DNA from 4 places in the Arthrobacter alpinus genome. Region 2 is predicted to be linked to each of the others. Evidence: riboswitches for the same ligand, from Rfam matches in the RefSeq annotation. Region 2 holds a riboswitch; each other region holds the start of a gene.
What was found. Region 2 has a riboswitch for thiamine pyrophosphate ahead of AOC05_RS12180 (3-oxoacyl-ACP reductase). Riboswitches for the same ligand answer to the same signal wherever they lie in the genome.

Region 1 (2,190 bases), 500 kb from region 2:
GGACCGTGTGATTGCCGCAGATGTGCTGCTGGCAATTTTTGGCGCCTCACTGGCCACGGAGATGGCACTGAACCGGCACGCCGACAACCTTGCACTGCTGGTGGTTCTTAGCGTGATCGGCTTCATCGGCTCGGTCACCGTGGCCAGGTTTGTGGCCCATAAGAAGGAGGACGCATGAGCGTTGATGGCCTGATCAATGTGCTGACGGCGATTTGCCTGCTGGGCGGGGCCCTGATGAGCCTGGCCGCGGCCATTGGCCTGATGCGGTTCCCTGACCTGATGAGCCGGATGCACGCCGCCACCAAGCCGCAGGTGCTGGGTTTGTTCTTGATGCTGGCGGCCGTGGGCCTGCAGATCCGGGCGTGGTCGCTGGTTCCGATCTTGCTGGTGGCGTGGCTGTTTCAGCTGCTCACGGTTCCTGTGTCGGCCCATATGGTGGGCCGTGCCGGGTACCGGACCAAGCACCGGCGCCCCGAACTGCTCAGCGCCGACGAGCTCAACGAGGTGGTTGAGGCCGTTCGCGAGGACACCCAACCCGGCAATTAGGGAACCGGACTAGACCTCTTCGGGGTGGCTGTTGAAGCGGGCGATGGCCTTTTGTGTGGTGCGCCCGGCAATGACCTGGATGATGGCCGCCACAGCAGAGGACACCAGTGCAAACGTCAGGGCCGAGCGGAGGCTGTTCTCCAGGTCACCGCCGTCCTTGGGCGGCTTGTTCCCGGTGCTTTTCTCCCAAACGGTATCTACGATCTTGCTGGCCGCAAATCCTGCGCCCAGGCTGATGCCGGTGCTCAGCAGTTTGAATACGATATTCATATATGTCTCCTTGAACCGTGGGTGGGACTAATCCGCCCCGCACTGCGTTGTTGAAGCTAGTTTAGTGTGCGCCCGCGGCTCGCCGTCATAACGGCGTCGTAAAGGGGCGCCCGCGCCGCCATGCGCGTAAGCTGATATGAGCAATTCAACACGACAGGGGAGCGTCTACCCGCTAATGGGTACTGGCGCTGAGAGTGCGGTTCGCCGCAGACCCTCGAACCTGCTCCGGTTAGTACCGGCGAAGGGAGTCGAGTTCTCTTCGGTTGCGCGGAAATACCGTAGCAGCTGCCCCTCCTGAAAAGGAGGAATCTTTATGAGCAAGTCAGCAGCGGGCAATCCCGCAAACCCCAAGGCAGCTGCCAAGAGTACGTGGCGCGTGGTGGACATTGTGGTGGCATCGGTTTTGGCCGTGGCCGTGGGTGTCATCTTTTGGCTGTGGTCCGCCGGCTACGGCCTGATCAGCGCCTTGACCGTCGCGTTTCCGCCCCTTGTGGCACTCTACGGCGGCGGCTGGCTCATAGCCGGCGTGCTGGGTGCCTTAGTGATCCGCAAACCGGGTGCCGCACTGTACTGCGAGCTGGTGGCGGCCACCGTGGAGGGCCTGCTGGGCACCCACTTTGGCTTCACCGTCCTGCTGTCGGGACTGGTTCAGGGCCTGGGCGCGGAAGCCATCTTTGCCCTGTTCCGGTACCGCAAATTCACGCTGCCGGTGGCCCTGCTTGCGGGCGCGCTATCAGGGGTGGCGCTCGGGCTCAACGACAGCCTGATCTCCAACGTGGCCTGGGCGTTCGAGTGGAAGGCCTTGTATGTGGTGCTGGCCGCCGTCTCAGGTGCCGTCATCGCCGGCCTTTTGTCCTGGCTGGCCGTGCGCGGACTGGCACGCACCGGTGCGCTGGCCAATCTACCCTCGCGCGGGGCCGCCGCCGAATCGGTGGTGTAGGCCGTGACTGCGCAAGGATCCGGTGCGCAAGGGCGCGGCGTTGCCCCGGCGCGGATCAGCGCCAAGGGGTGGGGGTGGCAGCATTCGGGGCGCGCCGCCAAGGCAATCCATGACCTTGACCTGGAGATAGCACCCGGGGAACGAGTGCTGTTGCTGGGTCCCTCCGGAGCCGGAAAGTCCACGCTTCTGCACGCCCTTGCCGGCGTCTTGGGCGTCGATGAGGACGCCGACGAGTTTGGCACCCTGCTCATTGATGGGGCGCCGGTGGCGCAGGCCCGCGGTCGGACCGGGCTCATGCAACAGGATCCGGATGCGCAGGTGGTGCTGTCCCGCGTAGGCGACGACGTGGCCTTCGGTGCGGAGAACCTGTCCGTGCCTCGGGAGGAAATCTGGCGCCGGGTCCCTGCCGCGCTGGAGGCAGTGGGCTTGGCGCT
Region 2 (2,190 bases):
GCCACGGCTGCAGGGGCGGCATCAGGTTGAAACCGTCCGCCCCGCCCTGTTCAGACCAGCGCTGCATTTCATCGGCCACCTACTCCGGGGTGGCCACCACCGTGGGCTGCTCGACGCCGGCAGCGAGCCTGCCCAGAAGCTGGCACAGCGTGGGCTGCTCGGTCTCGATGATGCGCAGGGTCGTGAAATAACTGCCCTGTGAAGTCCGACGCCGGCGCCAGGGCTGGCACGGGTCCCTCAAGGTCCCAGCTGCTCGTAGTAGCCGATGTCGCCAAGCTCCGCGATCGGGGAGCCAGGCATCCGCCAGGCGGCGCAGTGGTGGCCTCAGCCGTGCAGGAGCACGTTCAGGTGTAGTTGCCGCAAAGCGAAGTCCGGTATCAGTTCATCACCAGCCCGCCGTCGACCATGATGTTCTGCCCCGTCACCGACCGGGCCCACGGCGAGGCGAAGAACAGCACGGTGTCGGCGAGTTCGGCCGGCGTGGTGACCCGGCGAAGCGGCGTTGCCGCGGCGATGTAGTCAAAGACCTCCTCGGGCGTGGCTGCGCTGGCGTCGGTGGTGCGCAGCAGGCCGCCGGAGACCATGTTCACGCTGATGTTCGCAGGCCCCAGGTCCACGGCGAGTGTGCGGGTCAGGGACAGCAGTGCCGCCTTTGCCGCCGTGTAGTCGTGGTACGGCACTACGGGGTTTTGGAACAGGTTGGTGCCAATGTTCACGATTCGGCCAAAGCCGTGGGCCTTCATGCCTGGCAGGGCCGCCTGAGTGGTGTTCAGCGCACCGCGCACGCTTCCGGAGAACTGGGCGTCAAAGTCGGCCCAGGCGATGGTGCCGGCGGTGGAGCGGGCGTCACCGTTGAAGGAAAAGTCGGCCAAGGCGTTGTTCACCACAGTGGTGATGGCAGCACCAAAGTGCCGTTCCGCGGCCGCGAACAGGGCTGCGACGTCCTCCGGGTTGGTGACGTCGGCCTGTACGGCCAGGGCCCGCCCGGGGCCGGCATTGGCGGCCAGCGCCTCGGCGGCGTCTGCACTGCTGCGGTAGTTGACCACCACGCGGGCTCCGGTGCCCAGGAACGCCTGGGCGATGTGGGCGCCCAGTCCGCGGCCGGCACCGGTGACGAGGACTACTTGTTCTGGAAACTGCATGGTTCTCCACCTTGGATTAGGCGAAAAGATGGGCACGGCAAAGCGCCATTAACATGGGTGGCGCGCAAGAAACCGGCAGGACATCCCTTCGCTAGTGCTAACTAGATCAGGTTCAACGGGTGTCTTTCTCAGCCCGCCAAGGGCACCCCGTGTCACTGCCAGCGAGTCTAGCCGACCCCATTTATCCAGAAGCACCCAGTGCCCGTTTGTTACGTCCGCGCGAGGGCGTCGATATCCTCCAAGAAGTCCGCTGCCACGGCATCGCTGACGGTGGCTCGGGTGTCGGCAATGGTCTCCAGGTAGTCCGCTGTCACCGGGCCGCGGGGGCCGGCGGCGGGAGCGTGGCTGACGTCGTCGTACACGGCCTTTTCCAGGGCCCGCTGCGAGGCGCTGCGGGCGGCAAATTCGATATCCGCCGGGGAGAACCCGGAGCTGGCCGCGACCAACCCGGCCACATCCACCTCCTCCACCACCGTCTCCGGAATAAACCGGCGCCACATGGCGGTGCGGGCGTCGTCGTCCGGCAGGCCGATGGGAATGACGTAGTCAAAACGGCCGTGGCGCAGGAAGGCCGAATCCAGGGAGCGGATGAAGTTCGTGGCGCATACCAACAGTCGGCCGGGCTGGTCCCGGAATGCCGGAATGATCTTCAGAAGCTCGTTAGTTACTCCCTGCATGGGCGAGGGCGGCTCCCCCGAACGCTGCGAGGCGATCTCCTCAACCTCGTCAATGAACACCACGGCATGTTCGAGTTCGGCGATGTCCAGAAAGGTTTGGCGCAGGGCCCCGGCCAGGCCGCCGGGCTCCCCCGCCAACCGGGAGGGGAAGACTTCCACGAACGGCCATTCCAGGCGGGACGCCATGGCTTTGGCAAAGGTGGTCTTGCCGGTGCCGGGCGGGCCAAACAGCACGACAGCGCGTGGGGGCACCACACCGAATTCGTCGGCCAGGTCCGGCTCTGCCAGGGGCAGCACCAGACGCCGTTCCAGCAATTCCTTCTCGGCGGTCATACCTGCCACCCGGTCCCAGAGGTCGCGCGGAAGCAACC
Region 3 (2,190 bases), 900 kb from region 2:
TCATCGTCATCGACTTCATCGACATGGTCCTGGAATCCAACCGCGACCTGGTGCTGCGCCGCATGGTGGAGTGCCTGGGCCGCGACCGGACCAAGCACCAGGTGGCCGAGGTGACCAGCCTTGGCCTGGTCCAGATGACGCGCAAGCGCATGGGCACCGGCCTGCTGGAAGTCTTTGGTGAGCAGTGTGAGGCCTGTGCCGGACGCGGCATGGTCACCCATGAGATCCCTGTTGAGCACCGCCGCGTCCACACTGTTGCCGCTGAGTCGCACCAGGCGCACGTGGCGCAGCAGGCGCATGTGGTCAAAAGTGAGGGCCGTGACGGCGAACGCATGGCCAACCGCTCCACCCGAAGCGAACGCAAGCGCAACCGCAACCGTTCACAGCCGGGCCACGACGGCGAGCAGGACATGGCGACCGAAGCGGAGCAGACCCATGTGCCTCACGTACCTGTCGTTGACGAGGCTGCTGAAGCGCAGAAGGCACACAAGGCAACCGAGGCCCGTGCGGCCCTAGCAAACATTGCAGCAGCAGCGGCCGCGGCGCACCACGACGCCGAGCCTGCCCCGGCGCAGCCCCTGACAGCCAGCGTCGTTGACACCGCCACGTTGACACTTGCCGGGGAAGCCATTGAACTGCCGCGCGGACACCACCACGACACCGCCACCGACACAGACCATGCCGAGCAGCTGGCCGAACTCGCCGTTGCCCTTGACCAGCTGTCGGAAAGCCATGGGGGAGCCCCTGATCAGGCCCACGCGGATAACCGCCAGCGCTCACGGCGTGGACGCCGGAACCGAAGCGCCAGAAGCGCCCAGGGCGGAGCAGACATGAAAGTGGAAACCTCTGACGGTGCCACAGCAGGGCATGGCCCGGCCCAGCACAGCAGCGCCGCCGCCGTCGTACCAACGCCGGCCGTGGCGAGCAAGAAGGACGCGGCGCCCATCATCATGCTCGGTGTCGGGGTTCCAGCCTCCGAACTCTAGCCGAACGTCGGCACCAGGTACCAGAAACGCCTTTCCAGCAACGTGGTTCAGTTGACGGAAGGCAGCTTCTGGTACCTGGTTTTTTAAGTGGGCGGCGGAAGGCTAGGGTGGAGATCGACACGGGGTGCCTAGACAATCGGTCCGGCTGAGAAAAGACCCGTTGAACCTGCCCGGTTAATACCGGCGAAGGGATGTCCTTTTGACGTACGACACTTTAACCACACCTTTCCAGGGCCGTCCCGACCATCCGCGAGTGCTGAGCATTGCCGGCTCCGACCCTTCCGGAGGCGCCGGCATCCAGGCGGACATCAAGGCCATCAGTGCCCATGGCGGGTACGCAATGACCGTAATCACGGCGTTGACGGCGCAAAACACGCAGGGTGTGCGCAGCGTTCACATCCCACCCGTGGACTTCCTCATGCAGCAGTTGGAAGCACTCAGCGAGGACATCGCCATTGACAGCGTCAAGATCGGCATGCTGGCCAATGCGGAGGTGATCAGGGCTGTAGGGGACTGGCTGGAGGAAACCCGGCCTGCCGTGGTGGTCCTTGACCCGGTCATGGTGGCAAGCAGCGGGGATTCGCTGATTTCAGGAGAGGCTAGGGAGGCTCTCCTCGAGCTGTTGGCCCACACACACCTGGTCACACCCAACCTGCCCGAGCTGGCAGTGTTGGTGAGCGAGCCGGAAGCCCGCACGTGGGAGGAAGCCCTCCATCAAGGCAAAATATTGGCCGCGGCCAGGAACGTCCAGGTGTTGGTCAAGGGTGGGCACCTTGCCTCGGATGTTTGCCCGGACGCGCTCATTGCCCCGGACGGTTCGCTGGTTGAATTCACCGCGGCACGGGTGGACACTGCCAACACACATGGCACAGGGTGCACGCTCTCGGCTGCCGTGGCCACGTTGCAGGCGCAAACCGGGGAATGGTCCGCAAGCGTGGGGAAGGCCAAGGCCTGGCTGACGCAAGCGTTACAGGCCTCCGGCGAACTAAATGTTGGGCAGGGCAGGGGCCCACTGAATCACTTTCATGCGCTGTGGGCGACCGCGGCGCCTCAGGGTGGCGAGTTCAGTGCCAGCCTGTGGGCCGAGATTTCCGGGCAGCGGGCGGCCATCTTTGAACTCGATTTCATCAAGGAACTACTCGCGGGGACGCTGCCGCGCGAACACTTTGGCTACTATCTGGTCCAGGACGCGCTCTACCTTGGC
Region 4 (2,190 bases), 110 kb from region 2:
ACAGACGCGGGCACAGACCCTTGAGTTTGCCGAGTTTTCCGCTCGGCACAGTGATGAGACCATCGAGCTGCTTCCCCTCGACGCCGTCGGCCAGGTGCCGTGGTGGCCGGCCGAACGGCGTCAGGTGACCGTGCACCAGATTCTGGTGCACATGTGCGTGGAAACGGCCGGTCACGCAGGCCACGCGGACATCATTGGCGAATTGATCGACGGTGCCGTCGGCAACGGCCCGCTGGACCCCAATGTCTCCCGCCGCACACAACAAGAGTGGGCCGCGTACCGTGCCGAACTTGAGGCGGCGACCCGCACGGGTTCCTGAGATCGAACGGGCAGTGCTGGAAACTACCCCAGCGCAGGCAGGCGTGAGCGCAATGCCGCGGCAGCCGCCGTCGGATCCGCAGCCTCGGTGATGGCCCGCACCACCACAATGCGCGAGGCGCCCGCGGCAACCACCGCATCAACGTTGGAAAGGTCCACCCCGCCAATGGCAAACCACGGCTTGGCCGTGTCCAAGGAGGCGGCGTGTTCCACCAGGGACAGCCCCACGGCGGCCCGGCCCGGCTTGGTAGGGGTGGCCCACAGCGGCCCTACACAGAAGTAATCGGCGTCCGGATCGGCAGCAGCCGCGGCCGCCTGGGCGGGGTCGTGGCAGGAAAGCCCCAGCGACACCGAGGGCCCTACAAGTGACCGCGCGGCAGGCAGCGGCAGGTCCTGCTGGCCCACATGAAACACCGGGGCACCTGACAAAACGGCAAGGTCCGCCCTGTCGTTGACGGCCCAGAGTTTGCCACATTCGGACGCCACGGAGCGCAACACGGCCAACAGCTCAAGCTCCTGTGCCGCCTCCAGCGACTTGTCCCGCAGCTGGATGATGTCCACGCCGCCGGCGTAGGCGGCCCGGAGGAAATCGGCAAAGTCGCCCCGTCCCGCGCGGGCATCAGTGCACAGGTATAGGCGGGCATCGGCCACGGCGGACGCCACAGGCGACGCGGCGGGCAGGGCAGAAAAGGTGGGCGTGGCGTCATGGGTGAGGAAGGAACGGCTCATATCTCATAGACTAGTTCAGTACCGCGGGAGCCAGGCATGCTGGCTGAGAGGGCGCCTGATGCGCCGACCGAAATACGCCCAGTGGGCGTGGAACCTGATCCGGCTCGTACCGGCGTAGGGAAGGAGACACAAATGGCACACACAGTGCCGGAAATTATTGCCACCGACGTGGCCGTCATCGGCGGCGGCATCGTCGGCCTGGGCATCGCCTGGGAAGTCCAGCAGGCCGGTCGCAACGTCACCGTCATCGACCCGGCGCCGGCCAGTGGTGCCACCTTCGCAGCCGCCGGGATGCTGGCCCCGGTCAGCGAATTGCACTACCAGGAAGAGGACCTCCTGGAGCTGACACTGGCCTCCAATGCGCGCTGGGACGATTTCATCGCCCCGCTCCTAGCACAGGGCCTGCCGGAGACAGGATTCAGTACGACGCCGACCCTCGTCCTGGGCGCGGACGCTGCGGACCGCGACGCCTTGGCGGACCTCCGCGACGTCCAGCACAAGCACGGGCTCGCCGTGGAGCAGCTGAGCATCAAGGAAGCCCGCGCGCAGGAGCCGATGCTGGGCCCGCACCTTTCTTGCGCGTACCGTGTTGCCCAGGACCACCAGGTCGATCCGCGCGCCGTGGCGGCAGCCATCCGCGCCCGGCTCGCTGCCGTGGCCCGTTCACGCGGTGACAGCGCAGGTGCCGCCATTGGCCAGGCAGCCGTGGGCCTGCTCCACGAAAACGCGGGCAACACGCACTCGCGGGTGACCGGCGTCGTACTGGCGGACGGAACACAAGTCCACGCGCGGGAAGTCATCGTCGCCAACGGTTTGGGGGCGCCTGCACTGGGAGGGCTGCCGGCGGGGCTGGTGTTGCCGCTGCGCCCCGTCTACGGCGACATCCTGAGGCTGCGCGTCCCGGAGCACCTGCGCCCGCTGACCACCGCCACGCTGCGCGGACTTGTCCGGGGGCTGCCGGTTTACATTGTCCCGCGACCAGACGGGACCGTGGTCATTGGCGCCAGCAACCGGGAGGACGGCGCCGCCGGTGTCAGTGCCGGGGGAGTGCACCAGCTGCTACGCGACGCCCAGGTGCTGGTGCCCGCAGTCGCCGAACTGGAACTGCTGGAAACCACCGCCCGCGCCCGCCCGGGTACCCCC

Region 1: it holds a riboswitch for thiamine pyrophosphate, as region 2 does, so the genes downstream of both, AOC05_RS14540 (ECF transporter S component) here and AOC05_RS12180 (3-oxoacyl-ACP reductase) in region 2, are expected to answer to the same signal.
Region 3: it holds a riboswitch for thiamine pyrophosphate, as region 2 does, so the genes downstream of both, AOC05_RS08000 (bifunctional hydroxymethylpyrimidine kinase/phosphomethylpyrimidine kinase) here and AOC05_RS12180 (3-oxoacyl-ACP reductase) in region 2, are expected to answer to the same signal.
Region 4: it holds a riboswitch for thiamine pyrophosphate, as region 2 does, so the genes downstream of both, thiO (glycine oxidase ThiO) here and AOC05_RS12180 (3-oxoacyl-ACP reductase) in region 2, are expected to answer to the same signal.

What each region holds. Positions count from the first base shown of each region.
Region 1 is NZ_CP012677.1:3,204,803-3,206,992, reverse strand. Features, by position in the region: gene AOC05_RS14555 (monovalent cation/H+ antiporter complex subunit F) at 1-178, shown strand, start outside; gene mnhG (monovalent cation/H(+) antiporter subunit G) at 175-546, shown strand; gene AOC05_RS14545 (DUF4235 domain-containing protein) at 556-816, opposite strand; TPP riboswitch at 962-1,080, shown strand; gene AOC05_RS14540 (ECF transporter S component) at 1,130-1,756, shown strand; gene AOC05_RS14535 (ABC transporter ATP-binding protein) at 1,760-2,190, shown strand, end outside.
Region 2 is NZ_CP012677.1:2,700,758-2,702,947, forward strand. Features, by position in the region: gene AOC05_RS12175 (TetR family transcriptional regulator) at 1-30, shown strand, start outside; gene AOC05_RS19475 (hypothetical protein) at 80-241, opposite strand; gene AOC05_RS12180 (3-oxoacyl-ACP reductase) at 378-1,142, opposite strand; TPP riboswitch at 1,209-1,302, opposite strand; gene AOC05_RS12185 (ATP-binding protein) at 1,352-2,190, opposite strand, start outside.
Region 3 is NZ_CP012677.1:1,798,744-1,800,933, reverse strand. Features, by position in the region: gene AOC05_RS08005 (Rne/Rng family ribonuclease) at 1-986, shown strand, start outside; TPP riboswitch at 1,097-1,195, shown strand; gene AOC05_RS08000 (bifunctional hydroxymethylpyrimidine kinase/phosphomethylpyrimidine kinase) at 1,186-2,190, shown strand, end outside.
Region 4 is NZ_CP012677.1:2,587,654-2,589,843, reverse strand. Features, by position in the region: gene AOC05_RS11645 (DinB family protein) at 1-319, shown strand, start outside; gene thiE (thiamine phosphate synthase) at 343-1,047, opposite strand; TPP riboswitch at 1,062-1,185, shown strand; gene thiO (glycine oxidase ThiO) at 1,180-2,190, shown strand, end outside.